One region of the Serratia sp. TSA_198.1 genome, then DNA from elsewhere that is predicted to be linked to it. Evidence: predicted binding sites of a transcription regulator. Region 1 holds the regulator's gene; the other holds the start of a gene.
What was found. Region 1 encodes PurR, which represses purine synthesis genes. Its sites were predicted from a motif close to CANGCAAACGTTTGCNTG; they were not measured.

Region 1 (10,368 bases):
ACGGTGAAGATCAGGAAGAAGCGGCGCTGTATCTGGTCGAAGAGTTGAATAAGCGCAACATCGCTTTCCTGCACATTTCCGAACCGGACTGGGCAGGCGGCAAACCGTATTCCAACGCCTTCCGCGATTCAGTGCGTGCCCGCTTTAAAGGGGTAATTGTCGGCGCAGGCGCCTACACCGCCGAGAAAGCCGAAGAGCTGATCAACAAAGGCTTTATCGATGCGGTGGCCTTTGGCCGCAGCTACATCGCCAACTCGGATCTGGTCGAGCGCTTCAAACAGAACGCACCGCTGAACGAGCCGCAGGCGGAAACCTTCTACGGCGGCGGCGCCGAGGGTTACACCGATTATCCGACGCTGTAAGTAAGATAAAAAGCCTGCCGGTGAACGAATGCCGGCGGGCTTTTTGCTGTTTTATCGGTAAAGCCGTTGGGACGGGTAAAGACGGCTCTTGTCGTACAACGCGAATGCAATTAATGAGTCGCCAACGTCGCCCAACGCGCGATCTCGTTGGCATCGACAGTATTCATTATTTCCCGAAACCAAACGGTAAATTTATCTGGGCTCCGTTTTATCTCATCAGTTAATTGCTGAATATCCATCCACAGCCAGCTATGGGCTTCGGCAGGATCCCCCTGAGGCTCGCCATCAAATAATCCCACGTAGATATGATCGAACTCGTGCTCAATTAAGTCGCCCGGCACCTCTGACCGATAAATGAAGCTGGAGACCTGCTGCAACTCGCTGCTGAACCCCATCTCCTCCTGTAACCGACGCTGCGCCGCTGCTGCCGTCGCCTCTCCCCAGCGCGGGTGGCCACAGCAACTGTTGGTCCATAACCCAGCCGAATGATATTTACTGAAAGCTCGCTGTTGCAGTAGTAAACGGCCCTTGCTATCGAAGATAAAAATTGAAAACGCTCGGTGCAACAACCCCTGCTGATGTATCCGCGTTTTTGTTTGCGAGCCGATGGAATTATCATCGGCATCAACCAGAATCAGCATTTCATCCATTGATGGCCTCCTTCGGCAAGAGCGATGACTTCGTACCGGTAAAACCCTAACCAGACCCAAATTTATCAATTGACGCGATCCAACCCTGGCCCGCTATCAGACCTCGCCCCCCTTGAGGTGGCTAATAGTACTTATTTCCCTGATTCGAACGACAGCATACTGTGCGGTTATCATCAGAATAGCCGATGCATAGGTGACATTGTCACCTTTATTCTCATGCTTTAGCCATGTCGATAAATTGAAATCCCTTATACGGCAACGCTATACTGAGTTTCGCTAAGATCCATTCGCCGTTGACGACGGCACATCCAATCAGAGGAATTATGCGCTTACTCCATACCATGATCCGCGTCGGTGACCTGCAACGCTCCATCGACTTCTATACCAAGGTATTAGGCATGCGCCTGCTGCGCACCAGCGAGAACCCAGAATACAAATACTCGTTGGCATTTGTCGGTTATACCGATGAAAGCGAAGGCGCGGTGATTGAGCTGACCTACAACTGGGGCACCGACAGCTACGAGATGGGCACCGCATTCGGCCATCTGGCGTTGGGCGTCGACGATGTGGCCGCCACCTGCGACAGCATTCGCCACGCCGGCGGCAAAGTGAGCCGTGAAGCCGGGCCGGTCAAGGGCGGCACCACGATTATCGCCTTTGTTGAAGATCCGGACGGTTATAAGATCGAACTGATCGAGAACAAACACGCCGGTCAGGGCCTCGGCCACTGAGACCGATGAGGCGCGCTTTCAGCGCCCTTCTTGTTATGCCTGCGATACCGCCTGCAACCGGGCGTAAAATTTGCCATAATGCGCGCTGCATTCGATGAAGATAAGAAACTGATGGCCGAAAAAAGTGATCTTAACGCCCTGAGTGGCCGTTTTCGTGGGTTTTATCCCGTAGTGATAGATATAGAAACCGCTGGATTTAATGCCAAAACCGACGCGCTGCTGGAGATTGCCGCCGTTACGTTAAAAATGGACGAAGAAGGCTGGTTGCAGCAGGATGAAACCCTGCACTTTCACGTTGAACCTTTTGAAGGCGCCAACCTGCAACCGGAAGCGCTGGCATTCAACGGTATCGACCCGCATAACCCGTTGCGCGGTGCAGTCAGTGAATACGATGCGTTACACGCCATTTTTAAAGCGGTACGCAAAGGCATCAAGGACCGTGGCTGCAACCGGGCGATTATCGTGGCGCACAACGCCAACTTTGATCACAGTTTCCTGATGGCCGCAGCAGAACGCGCAAGCCTGAAGCGCAACCCTTTCCACCCGTTCGCCACCTTTGACACTGCCGCGCTAAGCGGGCTGGTGTTGGGGCAAACCGTGTTGGCCAAAGCCTGTATTGCCGCCAATATTCCGTTCGACAGCACCCAGGCGCATTCGGCCCTGTACGACACCGAACAAACCGCTCAACTGTTCTGCGAGCTGGTTAACCGCTGGAAACGCCTTGGCGGATGGCCGCTGGCCATCGGTGATACTGACTGAACCGCAAATAAATCGGGCGGCCCAGTTTGCACTGGCGCCGCCCGATGTCTTCTTGCAATAAACCCGAGCCGTTATGGCTGCTGGTCTTCTTGCTCTTTGTACTTCGCTGCCGTTTCTTTGATCAGCTGTTGCAGTTCGCCGCGCTGATACATTTCGATAATGATATCACAGCCGCCTACCAGCTCACCGTCGACCCACAGCTGCGGGAAAGTCGGCCAGTTGGCGTATTTCGGCAACTCGGAGCGGATGTCCGGATTCTGCAGAATATCAACGTAGGCAAAGCGTTCGCCACAAGCAGACAGCGCCTGCACCGCTTGCGCAGAGAAACCGCAGTTTGGCAATTTCGGTGAACCTTTCATGTACAGCAGAATTGGGTTCTCACCGATCTGCTGCTGAATTTTTTCAATCGTCGTCATTTATTGCTTCCTCAAGCCACATCTCATGGCTACAACATGCATCACACTGGCTATTGTAGCGGCTGGAACAGTCGCAAGAAAACGCCATCTTTTGCAAGGGTATTCCCCGTTGCCAATCGCATCTTACCGGCAAAGGCCATTCCGGTTAAAACATACGCTCAGAATAACATTTTTAATCCGACCATTTCACTAATATATTTTTCCGCCTCCTGGTACCCCTTTAATAATACCAACAGCGGCCAAAGGTGATTTTTTACACACCAACGGATTGATTTTTCGGCAAAAAAAATGCTGTTAACGTTTTCTCACAATATGGATTATCATTTATGAGTTCTTCGCTGTTTTATATGGCGAAATTGGGGAATACTGTCATTCTTTCGATATCTGTTCCGGGGCCAAGGTTGGTAACGTCGACATGCGTTTAATTCTTACGCTTTTTGTGCTGTTGTTTACACAGCTATTCTTAAATCTGGCGCACGCTGCGCCACAGGCGCGTATTGCCGCCGAGCAGCGCAAGAGCCACGTTAATGAAGCACGGCCGGATGACCGCAAGAAAAAGAAAGCGGCAAAGGCCAGCAAAAAAGTGAAAGTCACTGCTCCGCCAAAAACAGCCAAGGTTTCCAAAGCCAAAACAGAAAAAACCGCTAAAAAGATCGTCAGCGCAAAATCGAAACACCAAACCCAGAAAATAGCCAAAATCAAAGTGACCCCACCGAAAAAGGGTTACAAAAAAGGTTATGGTCGCCACCGGGAACCCGGCATGGCCACCGCCAAATTGGCTCGCGACGAAAAACCGCTGAAACTCAGCCCGGCGCACAAAAAGCGCTATCAGCACGCCAAGCAAACCGCAATGGCCAAGCTGATGGATCAAATGGGCAAACCTTATCGCTGGGGCGGCACTTCGCCAAGAACCGGTTTTGACTGTAGCGGACTGATTTATTACGCCTATAAAGACGTAGTGAAAATCAAGATGCCGCGTACTGCCAACGAGATGTACCACCTGCGCGACGCGGCGCCGATCAAGAAAAACGAGCTGGAAAGCGGTGACCTGGTGTTCTTCCGCATCAACAACCGTGGCGTGGCCGATCACGTCGGCGTCTATCTGGGCAACGGCAAATTCATTCAGTCACCGCGTACCGGTGAGGAAATCCGTATCAGCCAGTTGGACAACGACTACTGGCAAAACCACTACATTGGCGCCCGCCGTGTGGTAACACCGAAAACCATTCGATAATCGCCTCCGCGGCTGGTCCCCCCAGCCGCACGCCTCACCGCCTACCGCAAGCGTTCTGATCTTAGGCCTTTTAGTCGCTCTCAGACCGCGGTTTCGCGAAGCCGCATGGAAAACATCCGGGTGTGGGTGAACGGGGCACTTGTGGAAAAATCTGACGTAGCGGTGGGAAAATGCGGACAGGCGCAGTGAACTGCGCCTGTGTGACAACCAGGGATCAGTTCAACGCCGCGGTGAAGCTAAAAGCAATAATAACGGCCAGCGCGCACACAGTGGTGAACAGTGACATTTTCAGATCGGTATCCATTACAACTCCTTTTCAGACGGGTTATCCCAAGGATAAAAGGCACACAATTAATGCGTCAAACCATTTTCCCACAGTTAGACAATAAAATCTTGTTATCATTTCCCGGTTTATAATACTGATTACCTCTTCCACTTTGGCTCAATATGGGACAAAATTCGCAGTTCACAACTGCGTACCGGCAAAAATGCCCCTCCTGACCAAACGCTGACGACTTCAATACACTAAAAACTCAGCTTCGCTTATTTGGAAGAAGGATCTACGCAGGCAAACGATTAACATCACACTTACATGCTGCAACATGTGAGTTCAGGAGTCATTCTTTACATGGCAACGATTAAAGATGTGGCCAAACGCGCTGGCGTTTCCACCACCACCGTTTCGCACGTCATCAATAAGACTCGTTTCGTCGCCGAAGAGACTAAAGCGGCCGTCGCGGCCGCGATCAAAGAGCTGCACTATTCTCCCAGCGCCGTGGCGCGCAGCCTGAAAGTCAATCACACCAAATCTATCGGTCTGCTGGCTACCTCCAGCGAAGCGCCCTATTTCGCCGAAGTGATCGAGGCGGTGGAAAACAGCTGCTACAGCAAAGGCTATACGCTGATCCTGTGTAACTCGCACAATAACCTGGACAAGCAACGCGCTTATCTGGCGATGCTGGCGCAAAAACGCGTCGATGGCCTGCTGGTGATGTGCTCTGAATACCCGGATCAATTGCTGGGGATGCTGGAAGATTACCGTAACATCCCGATGGTGGTCATGGACTGGGGCGCAGCACGCGGTGATTTTACCGATACTATTATCGACAACGCCTTCGAAGGCGGTTATCTGGCCGGCCGCTATCTGATCGAGCGTGGCCACCGTGAGATTGGCGCCATTCCGGGCCAATTAGCGCGCAATACCGGCGGCGGCCGCCATCAGGGCTTTTTAAAAGCCATGGAAGAAGCCAATATCGAGGTGCGCGACGAGTGGATTGTACAAGGTGACTTCGAACCGGAATCCGGCTACAAAGCCATGCACCAGATATTATCGCAGAAACAGCGCCCAACGGCGGTATTCTGCGGCGGCGACATTATGGCAATGGGCGCTATTTGCGCCGCTGATGAGCTGGGGTTGCGCGTACCGCAGGATATTTCCGTTATTGGTTACGATAATGTGCGCAACGCCCGCTATTTCACGCCGGCACTGACGACCATCCATCAGCCCAAAGAGCGTTTGGGCGAGATGGCGTTCACCATGCTGCTGGATCGCATCATCAGCAAGCGTGAAGAGTCGCAAGTCATTGAGGTACATCCGAAGCTGGTTGAACGCCGCTCGGTCGCCGACGGTCCCTTCATCGATTACCGCCGCTAGTCGCCAACGCCGGGAGCCAAAGCGGCTTCCGGCGTCACTTCGCTTAACCATTCCTGATTCAAGGTTTCACTGTCCCCCAGGTAATCCAGCAGCCAGGCCATCGCCGGCGATGGGGTATTCTGCTGCCAGGTCAGGCAGCATGGGCTGGCGGGAAATGGCTGTTGCAGTTGCAGCGCCACCAATTCACCACGCTGTACCAACGGCAATACCTGATGCGCAGGCATCATGCCGACGCACAATCCGGCGCACAGGCAATCCACCGCAGAGGCCCAATCCGGCACCACCAGCCGCCGTTGATTGTCCAGCGTCCAGGTGACCCGCTTGGGCAAATTGCGTGACGTATCCTCCAGACACAGCGAAGGGAAAGGCCGGAGCTGATCATCGTTTAGCAGGCCATCCAACCCCGCCAAGGGATGCTGGGGGCTGGCGACACACAACCAACGCATGTCGCCCATGTCGCGAAAGGCGAAACCACCGCCAACCGGCACCGCCCGCGTAGCGCCGATCGCCATATCGGCGCGGCCATCCACCAGCGCATCCCATACGCCGTTAAACACTTCGGGTTGGACCAACAGCTCCACATCGGGGAATTGACGGTAAAAATCCAGCACCAGCTGACGGCAGCGCTGCGGTTTGACGATGATATCCACCGCAATTTTTAATTGGCCACGCCAACCATTGGCCACCTGCTGGCACTGCCTGCGAGTGTCGAGCATTTTTTTGATGACACCGCGCGCTTCCTGAATAAACAGCGTGCCAGCCAGCGTCAGTTCTACATCGCGATGACGCCGTTCAAATAGCGGTACCGCCAACCATTGTTCTAGTTGCCGCACAGTATAGCTAACCGCCGAAGGTACCCGGTGCAGTTCCTGCGCCGCCGCGCTGAAGCTGCCGGTGCGGGCGACCGCGTCCACGACATCAAGCGAATATTCAGACCACATGATTTTTGCCTTCAATTTTTTTAACAGCACTTCGCAAATATTACCGTTTCACAAGCAGAGATCCAGCCGGATACACTTGCCGGCGCTAAAAACCTGCGACAATAAAATATTAATGAGAAATACCATGCGAAATTCCTTTGGTTTTATGTTCTATCTTGCCGGCCTGAGCATGCTGGGTTACCTGGCCACCGACATGTATCTGCCCGCCTTTGGCGCTATGCAGCAAGATCTGCAAATTTCCGCCGGCGCAATCAGCGCCAGCCTTAGCATTTTCCTGGCCGGTTTTGCCTTTGCTCAACTGCTCTGGGGGCCGCTCTCCGATAATTTGGGCCGCAAACCCGTTCTGCTGATTGGCCTGGCGCTGTTTGCTCTGGGCTGCCTCGGCATGCTGTGGGTGCAAAATGCCGTCCAACTGTGGTCGCTGCGCTTTATCCAGGCGATCGGTGTGTGTTCAGCCGCCGTCACCTGGCAGGCACTGGTCATTGACCGCTACCGTGAAGGCAAAGCCAACCGCGTATTCGCCACCATTATGCCGCTGGTAGCACTTTCGCCTGCGCTGGCACCGTTGGTCGGCGCCTGGTTGTTGAACCACATGGGATGGCGGGCAATTTTCGCCGTGCTGCTGGGTATCACCGTCATTTTGCTGCTGCCGACGCTGTTACTGAAGGAAAGCGCCAAAAGCGCGCCATCTGCCCAGCCCAAAAACACCCTGAGTTTCTTCCAACTGCTGAAGTCGCCGGTATTCAGCGGTAACGTCACCATTTTTGCCGCCTGCTCTGCCGGTTTTTTTGCCTGGCTCACCGGTTCGCCGTTTATTCTTGGCGATATGGGTTACAGCCCCAATGATATTGGCCTGAGCTATGTCCCGCAGACGCTGGCTTTCTTATTGGGCGGTTACGGTTGCCGTACGGCGTTAAACCGCATGAATGGCAACACCCTGCTGCCTTGGCTGCTGGTAGGTTATGGCATCAGCATGGTGGCGTTATATCTGGTGGCGACATTGACCGAGCCCACGCTCACCACGTTGCTGATTCCATTCTGCCTGATGGCGCTGGTCAACGGAGCCTGCTACCCGATCGTAGTGGCGAATGCGTTGATGCCGTTCCCGGAAGGCACAGGCAAAGCCGCAGCGCTGCAAAATACCCTGCAATTGGGCCTGTGCTTTGTCGCGAGCCTATTGGTTTCGGCCTTTATAGCCCAACCGCTGTTGGCGACGGTAACGGTGATGGTTTCAACGGTGGTATTGGCCGCGTTGGGGTATATGTTGCAACGGGGAAAAGTGATCGATAATTCGCAGGCAGTACGACAGGAACATGCTAACTCTGCGTCATAATTACCTGTACTAATAATCACTTAAAGAATATTTTTGCCGAGTGCGATTTACGGTTGAGTAAGCGCCTCGGCAAGCCTATACTCAAAACGACCTTTTAAAATAACACTTTTATAGTCTTATTATCACAAGTAGCTGTTGTGTACGCGTATGGCGTCACACTTTTTTAAGGATTGTTTATCCGCGCCTATTGCGCTGGAGCCTTCTTAAAATTTTCCTCTGTTCATAGTCGGATATCAGACGCCACGGTGACTTTCCACCGTAGGTATACATATGCGCCCGCAGAAATTGTCTAAGCTATTTTCTGGCGGGTCATAAGTCAGAAGAAGGTGATGGAGAAGCTATGAGTTCATCGTGTATAGAAGATGTGAGCATTCAGGACAACCCATGGTACCGTATCGCTCATGAAATGCTCAGTATGGCCGGTATAGAAATAAACGGCTCACGTCCTTTCGATATTCAGATTAAAAATCCTGATTTTTTTAAACGCGTGTTGCGGGAAGGTTCTCTCGGCCTGGGCGAAAGCTATATGGATGGCTGGTGGGAATGCGAACGGCTGGATATATTCTTTCAACACGTAGTCGGCGCAGGCCTGGAAAAGAAACTCCCCCACCATGTGAAAGATATCCTGCGAATTGCCGCCGCGCGATTAATCAATTTGCAATCGAAGAAACGAGCCTGGATTGTCGGCAAAGAGCATTACGATCTGGGAAACGATCTGTTTACGCTGATGCTCGATCCCTATATGCAATATTCCTGCGCCTATTGGAAAGAGGCAACCACGCTGGAGCAAGCGCAGGAAGCCAAGCTGCGAATGATTTGCGAGAAACTGCAGTTGCAACCGGGGATGAAATTACTGGATATCGGCTGCGGTTGGGGCGGCCTTTCCGCCTTTGCGGCGAAAAACTATGGCGTTTCCGTCGTGGGCGTAACCATTTCCGCCGAACAGCAAAAGCTGGCGCAGGAGCGCTGCGCCGGGCTGGACGTTGAAATTCTGCTGAAGGACTACCGCGATCTGCACCAGCAGTTTGATCGCATTGTCTCCGTCGGCATGTTTGAGCACGTTGGCCCCAAAAATTATCGCACCTACTTCAAGGTGGTGGAGCGTAATTTAAAACCGGATGGCCTTTTCCTGCTGCACACCATTGGCTCGAACCGGACAGATATGAATGTTGACCCGTGGATCAACAAATATATCTTCCCGAATGGCTGCCTGCCTTCAGTCACGCAGATAGCCAAAGCCAGCGAGGGACGTTTCGTGATGGAAGATTGGCATAATATTGGCGCCGATTATGATCGCACCCTGATGGTCTGGTACGAGCGTTTCAGGCAGGCATGGCCGCAACTGGCTCAGCGTTATTCCGAGCGTTTCGAACGTATGTTCAGCTATTATCTGAACGCCTGTGCAGGTGCGTTTCGCGCGCGTGACATTCAATTGTGGCAGGTGGTATTCAGCCCGAAAGGCATTGAAGGCGGTATCCGCGTCCCGCGCTGATTAATGCCATACCATAACGAAACGCCCCCGGTTTTTACCGGGGGCGTTTTATATTATGCGCTAACCAATGGCTGATCAGCCGCAATAAACCCGAATGATTTTATCCTCGCTGTCGCCCAGGAAGTTCAGACGACGCAGGTTAAAGTCCATAGTAACGGCCGAATTGTACGGAATCGCACGTACCTGAGAGTCAATCTGAACGCCTTCCAGCGCTGACATCGGCTTGCCGACGTAACTCTGGTATTGCGCGGCACCGCAGGTATCACTTTCTGCATCAACGGCCTGATTGGCCGCGCCCTGCTCAGGTGAGCTGCTACAGGCACTCAGCGCCAGCAGCGCCGTTAACATCAACGTTTTCCCATAAAACTTCACGCGGTTACTCCTCTGTGGTTATTGTCCGTCAGATCTTCTGCGCCAGCGCGCTCGCCGTCGCCATGGCCGCTTCGCGGCTCGCCAACACCCGCTCAACGGTATCTACCACCGCCTGCGTTTGTGGATCAATCTCAATATTCACCTTGTCGCCCAGGCGTTTTTTGCCCAGCGTGGTGCGATCAAGCGTCTCCGGGATCAGGTGCACGCAGAAACGGTTATTCACCACCTCTCCGATCGTCAGGCTAATACCGTCAATGCCAATAAAACCTTTATGCAGAACGTATTTCATCAGTTCCGCATCCGGCATGCGCAGCCATATCTGACGATTATTTTCGGAGGTATAAATCTTGGCGACTTCCGCCGTGCAGATAATATGGCCGGACATCAGGTGGCCGCCAATTTCATCGTTGAATTTGGCCGCCCT
Region 2 (10,368 bases), 450 kb from region 1:
GACGGTTCCTGCTTTGATCCGTTACAGGCCGTCGTTAATAATTCTCTGCCGAATTATCAGGATGAAGTGCTGCATCTGACTACCGGCTGCTCGATTGAAGTCACCGGCAAAGTCGTTGCCTCTCCGGGCGAAGGCCAGAGTTTCGAACTGCAAGCGACCGCCATCAAAGTGGTGGGCTGGGTTGACGATCCGGACACTTATCCGATGGCGGCCAAACGTCACAGCATCGAGTACCTGCGCGAGGTAGCTCACCTGCGTCCACGTACTAACCTGATCGGCGCCGTGGCCCGTGTGCGTCATACGCTGGCGCAGGCGATCCACCGTTTCTACCACGAGAACGGGTTCTTCTGGGTTTCCACCCCGCTGATCACCGCTTCCGATACCGAAGGCGCCGGCGAAATGTTCCGGGTTTCAACGCTGGATCTGGAAAATCTGCCGCGCACCGATAAAGGCGCGGTTGATTTCAGCCAGGACTTTTTCGGCAAAGAAGCTTTCCTGACCGTTTCCGGCCAGTTGAACGGCGAAACTTACGCCTGCGCGTTGTCGAAAGTGTATACCTTCGGCCCCACCTTCCGCGCAGAGAACTCCAACACCAGCCGCCACTTGGCTGAATTTTGGATGATCGAACCGGAAGTGGCGTTTGCCGACCTCGAAGACATCGCCGAACTGGCGGAAAAAATGCTGAAGTATGTGTTCCAGGCCGTGTTGAACGAGCGTATGGATGACATGCAGTTCTTCGCCGAGCGTGTGGACAAAGATGCGATTGAGCGTTTGAAGCGCTTTGTTTCTTCCGATTTCGCCCAGGTGGATTACACCGAAGCGGTGGAAATCCTGATCGCCTCCGGCCAAACCTTCGAAAACCCGGTATCCTGGGGCATCGACCTGTCTTCCGAGCATGAGCGCTATCTGGCCGAGAAACACTTTAAAGCGCCGGTGGTGGTGAAGAACTACCCGAAAGACATTAAAGCTTTCTATATGCGCATGAACGACGACGGCAAAACCGTTGCAGCCATGGACGTGCTGGCCCCAGGCATTGGCGAGATCATCGGCGGTGCCCAGCGTGAGGAACGTCTGGACGTCTTGGATCAGCGCCTGGATGCGATGGGCCTGAATAAAGAAGATTACTGGTGGTATCGTGATCTGCGTCGTTACGGCACCGTTCCTCATGCCGGTTTCGGTTTAGGCTTTGAGCGTTTAATCGCCTATGTGACCGGCGTGCAAAACGTGCGCGATGTCATTCCGTTCCCACGCACTCCGCGTAACGCAAGCTTTTAATTAATCAGTCTAAACATTTCCAAATAATTTAGTTACAAAACCAAGGCCAGCTTTGCTGGCCTTTCGCATTTTCTAATATTGACCCGCGTCACAAAGTTCCCTTAATATTACATTTTGTTACACATACTTTCCTTTTGAAACCTCATTAGTACATTGGTAGCATTTTCGTTCTAGATTAACCCGCCCACGAATGGAACACTGCGTGCAGACACAGGACGACACCAATCTATCTACAATAGTTCCAAAAGAATTATTGGCGGCAGTGGCAAAGGTGTCCGAATAACACCAATGAGGGTAATAATGATGAAGCGCAACATTCTTGCAGTGGTAATCCCGGCTCTGTTAGCTGCTGGTGCAGCAAACGCAGCTGAAATCTACAACAAAGACGGCAACAAGCTGGATCTGTACGGCAAAGTTGACGGTCTGCACTACTTCTCCGACGACAAAGGCAATGACGGCGACCAGACCTATGTTCGTTTCGGCTTCAAAGGTGAAACCCAGATTACTGACCAACTGACCGGTTACGGCCAGTGGGAATACAACGTTCAGGCTAACCACGCTGAATCTCAAGGCACCGAAGGCACCAAGACTCGTCTGGGCTTCGCAGGTCTGAAATTTGCTGACTACGGTTCATTCGACTACGGCCGTAACTACGGCGTACTGTACGACGTGGAAGGCTGGACAGATATGCTGCCAGAGTTCGGCGGCGATACTTACACCTACACCGACAACTTCATGACCGGCCGTACCAACGGCGTTGCTACTTATCGTAACAACAACTTCTTCGGTCTGGTTGACGGTCTGAATTTCGCTGTTCAGTACCAGGGTAAAAACGAAAACGACGGCCGCGCTCTGAAGAAACAAAACGGCGACGGTTGGGGCTTGTCTTCTACTTATGACATCGGCGAAGGCGTAAGCTTCGGTGCTGCATACGCGTCTTCTGACCGTACTGACAAGCAAACCAACAACTCCACTGCTGGCGGCGACAAAGCTGACGCATGGACCGTTGGTGCTAAATACGACGCGAACAACGTCTACCTGGCAACCATGTACTCCGAAACCCGTAACATGACGCCATACGGTGATTTCGATGCCGGTATTGCTAACAAAACACAGAACTTCGAAGTGACTGCACAGTACCAGTTCGACTTCGGCCTGCGTCCAGAAGTGTCTTACCTGCAGTCTAAAGGTAAAAACCTGGCTGGCCGTACCGCACATGGTTCTAGCTTCGGCGGCGGCGATGCCGACCTGGTTAAATATGTTTCTGTTGGTACCACTTACTACTTCAACAAAAACATGTCCACCTATGTTGATTACAAAATCAACCTGCTGGACGACAACGAGTTCACTAAAGCCACTGGCACCGCTACCGATGATATCGTAGGTGTTGGTCTGGTTTACCAGTTCTAAGTTGTCATACTTAACGGCGGTTCACCGCCGTATGAGCTAAAAACAGGGCTTCGGCCCTGTTTTTGTTTTTGTGCCGCGAGTAACTTTTTATTCTGCCAACGCCCCCTTCTCCCTCATTTTTTATGCTGAACCTGCCCCCTTCACAAGATCGATGTGTTTTTCTCGCAAACGGTTGGCAAAGCGCATAACTGGCGCTACCCTGATGCCTCTGTCTGCTTAACTCCGAGCCATGGAAGCACCTGACATGTTTGAAAAAATCACTGCTGCACCCGCCGACCCAATCCTGGGTCTGACCGACATTTTCCGCGCGGACGCCCGCCCTAATAAGATCAACTTAGGGATTGGTGTTTACAAAGATGAAACCGGCAAAACCCCGGTACTGACCAGCGTGAAAAAAGCTGAGCAATATCTGCTGGAAAATGAAACCACCAAAAACTATCTCGGCATTGAAGGCATCCCGGCATTCGCCACCTGCACGCAAGAGCTGCTGTTTGGCAAACAAAGCCCAATCATCGCCGACAAGCGTGCACGCACTGCGCAAACGCCCGGTGGTACCGGCGGCCTGCGTGTGGCAGCAGACTTTATCGCCAACCAGACCACCGCAAAACGCATCTGGATCAGCAACCCAAGCTGGCCGAACCACAAAAACGTGTTCAGCGCCGTTGGTCTGGAAGTCCTGGAATACGCCTACTACGATGCCGCCAACCATTCGCTGGATTTCGATGGCCTGCTGAACAGCCTGAAACAGGCTCAGGCCGGCGATGTGGTGCTGTTCCACGGCTGCTGCCATAACCCGACCGGCATCGACCCTACCGCCGAGCAGTGGGCCCAATTGGCTGAGCTGTCCGTCGCCAACGGCTGGTTGCCATTGTTCGACTTCGCCTACCAGGGCTTTGCGAAGGGATTGGAAGAAGATGCACAGGGCCTGCGTATTTTCGCCGCCAAGCATCAGGAACTGATCGTCGCCAGTTCGTACTCGAAGAACTTCGGCCTGTACAATGAACGCGTCGGTGCCTGCACGATCGTAGCCGCCGATGCGGAAACCGCAGATCGCGCGTTCAGCCAGGTGAAAGCCGCTATTCGTGCCAACTACTCCAACCCACCGTCGCACGGCGCCGCCGTCGTGGCGACCATCCTGGGCGACGATGCACTGCGTGCCTTGTGGGAACAGGAACTGACCGATATGCGTCAGCGTATCCATCGCATGCGTCAGTTGTTCGTCAATACGCTGCAAGAGAAAGGCGCAGAACAGGACTTCAGCTTTATCATCAACCAGAACGGTATGTTCTCGTTCAGCGGGTTGAGTAAAGAGCAGGTGCTGCGCCTGCGCGAAGAGTTTGGCGTTTATGCCGTCAACTCCGGTCGCGTTAACGTTGCGGGCATGACGCCGGACAATATGGCGCCGCTGTGCGAGGCCATCGTCGCCGTGCTGTAACCCATTGCAATGCAAATAGCAAAAGGGGCGCTCAAAGCGCCCCTTAGTTATTTCTGCCGGGAAATAACCTTACCAGATAGCCGGCTCTTCACGCAGGAACGGGTTAGTTTCACGCTCTTGGCCAAAAGTGGACATTGGCCCATGACCTGGGATAAACGCCATGTCATCGCCCTGCGGCAACAGCTTGGTACGAATAGAGTTAATCAGCGCCTGATGATCGCCACGCGGGAAATCGCTGCGCCCGACACCGCCGTTAAACAGCACGTCGCCCACCAACGCCAGCCGCGCCTTTTCATTAATAAAGACGATATGGCCAGGGGTATGGCCAGGGCAATGCAACACGTTGAACGTCATCTCGCCCACCTGCACCTTGTCGCCTTCTTGCAGCCATTGGGTCGGCATCAGCGGCGCACACTCTTCCAGCCCAAACATCCGGCTCTGTGCCGGCAGACCGTCCAGCCAGAAAGCGTCTTCCTTATCCGGGCCGTAAATCGGCACCTGATAATGCTCAGCCAGTTCCGCCGCGGCACCTACGTGATCGAGATGGCCGTGCGTCAGCAGGATCTGCGTGATCGTCACGCCCTGCTTCGCCACTTCGGCCTTCAATTTTTCTGCCTCGCCGCCGGGATCGACCAATGCCGCCTGCTGCGTGCTCTCACACCAGATCAGGCTACAATTTTGACTGAAGGCGGTAACGGGAATAATTTGGTATTTCATAAGGCTCCAACGACAACAGCGCCACACCCTCGCGGGCTGGCGCTATTCACTATGGTGCACAGCGACTACCAGGTCCGCACCGGGCCGGTATCGATGTGTACAAAGTTGCTACGTGGGTAATATCCTACACCACCACCGCGCATTTTTAACGCCGCTTTACGGATATTACTCAATTGGATGCCTTCGATATGGAAGTCCATCGCCTGACCTTTGGTGTGATAGCTGTGCTTGGCCACACCGCGGCTGCGCTCACGCAGCTCATTGTTGGTATCCAGGGAGCGGTAACCTGAAACCAACTGCACCGGCTTGTTGGTACCCAACAGACCTTGCAGACGGTAGAGCTGATCAAACAGGCGGGGATCGATCGGCTTAATCTTGTTGGCGCGATAATCACGGAAAAGATGATTAAGACGAACCAGCTCGTCTTTATTATACCCCTTCCCGTCAAAGAATTCGGCCTTCAACGTTTCGCCCGTATGCATGTTATTTACGACCAGAATGCGTGGGCGTGAAGTAGAAAGACTGGCAAAAGCCTGCCCTGGAAGCAGGGCTATACCCATGGCGGCGCTACCTAACGCCAGCCATTTGCGGCGATGATGATCAATTTTGTCCATGTTTCTGTTAAACCCGGCAAGAATATCAAAATATATGCACAAAACAGCGCACTGCCCGAACCATAACCGCCCACACAGCCTGAGTCAACCCGTGATGTCCCGCGGTTTGCAGGCCCCCACTGAATGAGTGCCTGCATCATGATCCGATATTCAGACCGTTATTTATTTATAATTACTGCATTTATTGCATTAATTTTTCGGCCTGAGCCAAAATTTGTGCACCCGATCTCACCGTATCATCGTAATTGTAAATATCTGTACGAAATTGTGGCTTTCCATCATCAGAAACCCAGGCGGTTAAATAATACAATTTAACCGGAATATGCTGACGTATATTTACGTAGGTGGTATTTCCCCCTTTAAGGGTGGAGGAAACGCGGGTATTGTTCCAGCCGGCATCTTGCAGCAGCATATTAGCCAAATCAGATGCCTTGTTAACGCGCACGCAGCCGGAACTCAGGGCACGAATATCTTTCTGGAACAGATTGTGGTTCGGCGTATCGTGCAGATAGATAGCATCCGAGCTCGGCATGTTGAATTTGAAACGCCCCAGCGAGTTGGTGGCGCCCGGTGCCTGACGAATGCGGTATGGGAAATTACGCGCAGACACCATGTTCCAGTCAATCATCGCCGGGTTGATGACTTCAGCGTCATTGCTCCAGCCGGAAAGCACGGTATAGCCGTGTTTCTGGAAATAGCTGCCGTCACGCATTGCCTTTGGCACAATATCTTCGCGTACCAGCGTAGTCGGCACATTCCACGGCGGGTTGACCACGACGTTGTTCAGCGCACTGTTCATCAGCGGCGTCTTGCGGCTAGGCCGACCGACGATAACCCGTGAGGAAAGCACTTCATTGCCGTTCTGGTAGTAAGTCAGCGAGTAATTGGGAATGTTAACCATGATCCCGGTGTCGACGTAGCCAGGGAGGATGCGCAAACGCTGGATATTCAATGCCAACAGCGAAGCGCGCGTTTGCGGCGACACGTTGAGCCATTCGCGGGTACGGGCGCCAATCACGCCGTCAGCGGTCAAACCTTGCCATTTCTGGAAGCGTTTAACGCCTTCGACCAGATCGGGGGTATAAGCGTTATCAGTGACGGTCACCGGGCCGGCTGGCTGCTGGGCGAATGGCGATTCCGGCGATGCGGCAAGATCTTTTACCGGTGCGGCAGACGGGCTGATAACCACACTTTTGCTTTCGCGGCTTTTCTCTTCATCGACTGACAAGCCGCCATCGTCCGGTTCATTGCGCGAACCGGTCAGTACCGCAGGCGGCTCCTGCGTTTGCACCGACGCGGCGGTCAGCATGCCATTGCGCGCCAGGATCTCACGCAGGGCGGCAATGTCGCTGCTCAGTTGATCCGGGCGCAAGCTCGGACCGTTAGCCATCTGCGGCCATGGACGGTTATCGGCCAGCATGTCGCGCAGCGCCTGATGCATCTTGGCGTATTGCGGGTGCTGCGGCGCCAGCTTGGTGACATAAGCCAACGTCTTGCCCTGACGCACCGCCAGTTGCCATTGATTAATCACCGCATTAGGCGGCAGGCCGAGCTTGTAGGGAATATTGCTATACAACCAGCTGTTACCGTTGGCGCCGATGGCTGAAACGAACTGCAAATACCCCAGCATAGCATCAGACAGGACAACGTCGCGCGCCACGCCGGTAATCGCCGGATCGGTCAGCAGCTTCACCCATTGGGTAAACTGCGGCTGCACGCCGGACATGGCCAGTTCGGCCAACTGCTGCTGGAACTGCTGAACCGCCTCGCGATCCTGCCACATCAGTTGCATCCGGTTAGCGGCGTACAAAGGAGCCAGCGTTGAAAGATAGTGCGGTGTCATTCCTTTCGGCAATGCCGCCAATAATTCCGAACGGCTTTGCGCAACTGACATGCCGGATGACGCTACCGGAAACGCAGGCACGGTTGCCCATGCGGGTAACGACGACGCAAGTCCAGATGCGATTGCGCAGCTCAGCGCCAGACGCCGTAAAGTGTTTCCATTTTTAAGCAACATCCATTGCCCCCTGTATGCTCACAAAAAATACATCAAAAACCGCTTGTTAATTTCAGTATACGAACAGAAAGGCCATTTTGCCCTTGGACGCCGCTAATAACTGTTATTTCATTAAGCTACCCGGTTTTTAGCGGATAAAAAAGCAGGACTATCATCCATGCACACAAAAAAATAGCCACCCCAGGGCGGCTATTTTCAGATTATTAGCGGACTTTTTTGCGTTTTACGGCGTTTCTACCGCAGCAGTGCCCGGTGCAGGCAGCTCATTGGCGAAACCGCGCAGCCCCACTACGTGCACGTGCTCATGGTTCTGGAACACCTTACGCACCAGCTTATAAGTGGTGCCTTTTTCCGGGCTGATGTTTTCCGGCGCAGCGATAATCAGCTGCATTTCCAGACGATCGCACAGCTCGAACAGCGTTGCGATGGACTTGGCGTCCAGTCGCGCCGCTTCATCGAGGAACAGCAAGCGGCAAGGTGAGATATCCTTGCCACGCAGACGGCGTGATTCCTCTTCCCAGCTCTGCACCACCATCACCAGAATCGACATCCCGGTCCCTATCGCTTCCCCGGTAGACAACGCGCCGCTCTCGGCACGCAGCCAACCGTCAGAGCCGCGGAACACTTCCACTTCCAGCTCCAGATAGTTACGGTAATCCAGCAGCTCTTCACCGATAGTCTGCGGCGTGCGTTGCCCCATATCAATCTGCGGGTTCAGGCGCTGATACAGCTTGGCCAAGGCTTCAGAGAAGGTCAGACGGTTGCTGTTGAACAGATCCTGATGCTGCTCCCTCTGTTCGGCCAGCACGTCCAGCAGCGTCGCATGCGCTTCGCGCACGTTGACGTTCAGCCGCACGCTTTTCACCTGGCCGAAAGACACCGCCTGCAGACCCTGGTTGAGCATGCGGATGCGGTTCTGTTCACGCTGGATGGTTTTGCGGATGATATTCGCCACACTCTTGGAACTGATCGCCAGCTTCTGCTCACGCGCGGTCAGTTCTTCGGTCAGGCGACCCAGCTCGATTTCCATCTGTTCGATGGCCTCAACCGGGTCATCGGTACGAATGATATCCTGGCGGATACGCTCGCGCAGATGCTGATACACCGCGATATAGAACTGAATCTTGCGTTCCGGGCGTTTTGGATCTTCCGACAAGCGCAGAACGTCGCGCAGATGTTCGTTATCCGACACCGCCAGACGCAACGCACCAAGCGCCTTATCCGACATCGAGCGCAGCTCGTCACCGTCCATATAAGCCAGTTCGCGACGGTGCAGACGGCGTTCAACGCCGTTGTCTTTCACCATGCGCATAACCGCACACCAACCCGCCTTGGCGGTCACCACCTGCTCACGCAGTTGGTAATAGTCGCGCTCCAGCTTGCGCAGTTTCTTCTGCAGGCTGTCCATTTCCGCTTCGCAGAAGGTCAGCTGTTTTTCCAACTGATTACGGCGCGCACGGTTGGTACTCAGCGCCGCATGCAACTCGTCACGACGCGCTCGTGCACGCGCTTCGGCGTTGGCATCCGCCTGCACGCCAATGTCCACCAGTTCCTGGCTCAGTTCTTTCAGCATGTCGCGCTTCGCGTCATACGAACTTTTCAGCGATGCCAGTACCTGGCTGTACTGGGTAAATTGGGTTTGATACTGACGCAGTTGCTCACGGGCGCGGGTACGTTCCGCTTCCGCATGCTCCAGACGCTGGCGCAGCTTGTCGTTAAGATCGTTGTTGGCGTTCTGCATGCCGGCGGAGTCGGTATAACCAAAGTGCGCACGACGCTGCACCACTTCGATCAGAGCAAACGCCTGCTGCTTGGCCTGGCGCTGTACGCCCTGCGCCTGGGTGTAATCCTGCTGCAGCTGTTCATGCTGCTGCGGATCGCTTTGCAACACCGACAGCAAGGGTTCCAGCTTGGTCAGGGAAACGCCGTGTTGCTGAATATGGCGCGCGGCATCCTGCGCCTCTTCCAGCTCTTCGCGGATCTCTTCCACCCGGTCCTGCAAGGTTTCGTCATTCAGCAGTGACACCAATGGCATCAGCCGGTTGAGCGCCGAAATGCCCTCTTTCGCCTGATCGTACTGCTGCCGCTGCTGCTGGTTTTGCGCTTCATGGTTGTTCAGCGCACGCTCGATTTCACCGCGACGGGAATTGAGGCCACGGATTTCCGCTTCCGGGTCGGCGTCAAACGCCACCGCCAGATGGGAGCCGATAAAGCGACTGAAAGCCTGATGCGAACGCTGGGTCTTTTGCACGTCGAATGACAGCGTCGCGTAGCGCTCAGCCAGCGTTTCGCGCTCGGCATGCAGCACTTCCAGACGGTTTTCACGCGCGGCGCGGCCAAACAGCGGCACTTCCGGGTAACGCGAATAACGCCACTGACGATCGGCAGTTTTCACCAACACCGCCCTGTCCTGCTCTTCGACGGCGAACACGCTGTCATCGAAAGACTGCGGATCCCCTTCGATCAGATAGAGATCTTCCGGGCAATCTTCGAGACCTTCCAGCATCTCGCGCACCAGCGACAGATCCGGCACCACGATCGCGTGGCGCGATGGGCCGTACAGCGCCGAGAAGTAAGGCGCATCGTCGATGGTGACATCGTCGTAGATTTCAGAGAGCAGCACGCCGCCAAAACGTTCGGCCAGGGTCACCAAACGTTGATCTTCGGCACCGCCAGGCTGGCTAAGGCGTTCGATTTGCGCTTCAACTTCACGCTTGCGGGCAGCCACTTCGTCGCGCTCAACGGTGGTTTCACGTTCACGCTCCAGCAGTTGCTGCATGAACTCGGTCACCTGCTGGCTGCTTTCCAGTTCTTCACCGCTCTGCTCGCTAAGCTGACTCAGGGAATCCTGAGCCGCCAACCAGACAGGCGCACGTGCGGTCAGCTCGCGAATGCGCTGC

Region 2: a site for PurR is predicted at 2,847-2,864, ahead of ACUTSW_RS07285 (amino acid aminotransferase). Genes of this name have one in related genera too.

What each region holds. Positions count from the first base shown of each region.
Region 1 covers NZ_JBQZFP010000001.1:1,056,103-1,066,470, forward strand. The annotation lists gene ACUTSW_RS04910 (alkene reductase) at 1-362, shown strand, start outside; gene idi (isopentenyl-diphosphate Delta-isomerase) at 473-1,012, opposite strand; gene gloA (lactoylglutathione lyase) at 1,336-1,743, shown strand; gene rnt (ribonuclease T) at 1,822-2,502, shown strand; gene ACUTSW_RS04930 (Grx4 family monothiol glutaredoxin) at 2,574-2,918, opposite strand; gene ACUTSW_RS04935 (C40 family peptidase) at 3,334-4,152, shown strand; gene cydH (cytochrome bd-I oxidase subunit CydH) at 4,367-4,456, opposite strand; gene purR (HTH-type transcriptional repressor PurR) at 4,781-5,806, shown strand; gene punR (DNA-binding transcriptional activator PunR) at 5,803-6,747, opposite strand; gene punC (purine nucleoside transporter PunC) at 6,872-8,080, shown strand; gene cfa (cyclopropane fatty acyl phospholipid synthase) at 8,421-9,572, shown strand; gene ACUTSW_RS04965 (I78 family peptidase inhibitor) at 9,648-9,944, opposite strand; gene ACUTSW_RS04970 (riboflavin synthase subunit alpha) at 9,973-10,368, opposite strand, start outside.
Region 2 covers NZ_JBQZFP010000001.1:1,505,824-1,516,191, forward strand. The annotation lists gene asnS (asparagine--tRNA ligase) at 1-1,275, shown strand, start outside; gene ompC (porin OmpC) at 1,576-2,685, shown strand; gene ACUTSW_RS07285 (amino acid aminotransferase) at 2,930-4,120, shown strand; gene ACUTSW_RS07290 (MBL fold metallo-hydrolase) at 4,190-4,837, opposite strand; gene ACUTSW_RS07295 (YcbK family protein) at 4,903-5,451, opposite strand; gene ldtD (L,D-transpeptidase) at 5,633-7,345, opposite strand; gene ACUTSW_RS07305 (hypothetical protein) at 7,344-7,565, shown strand; gene mukB (chromosome partition protein MukB) at 7,692-10,368, opposite strand, start outside.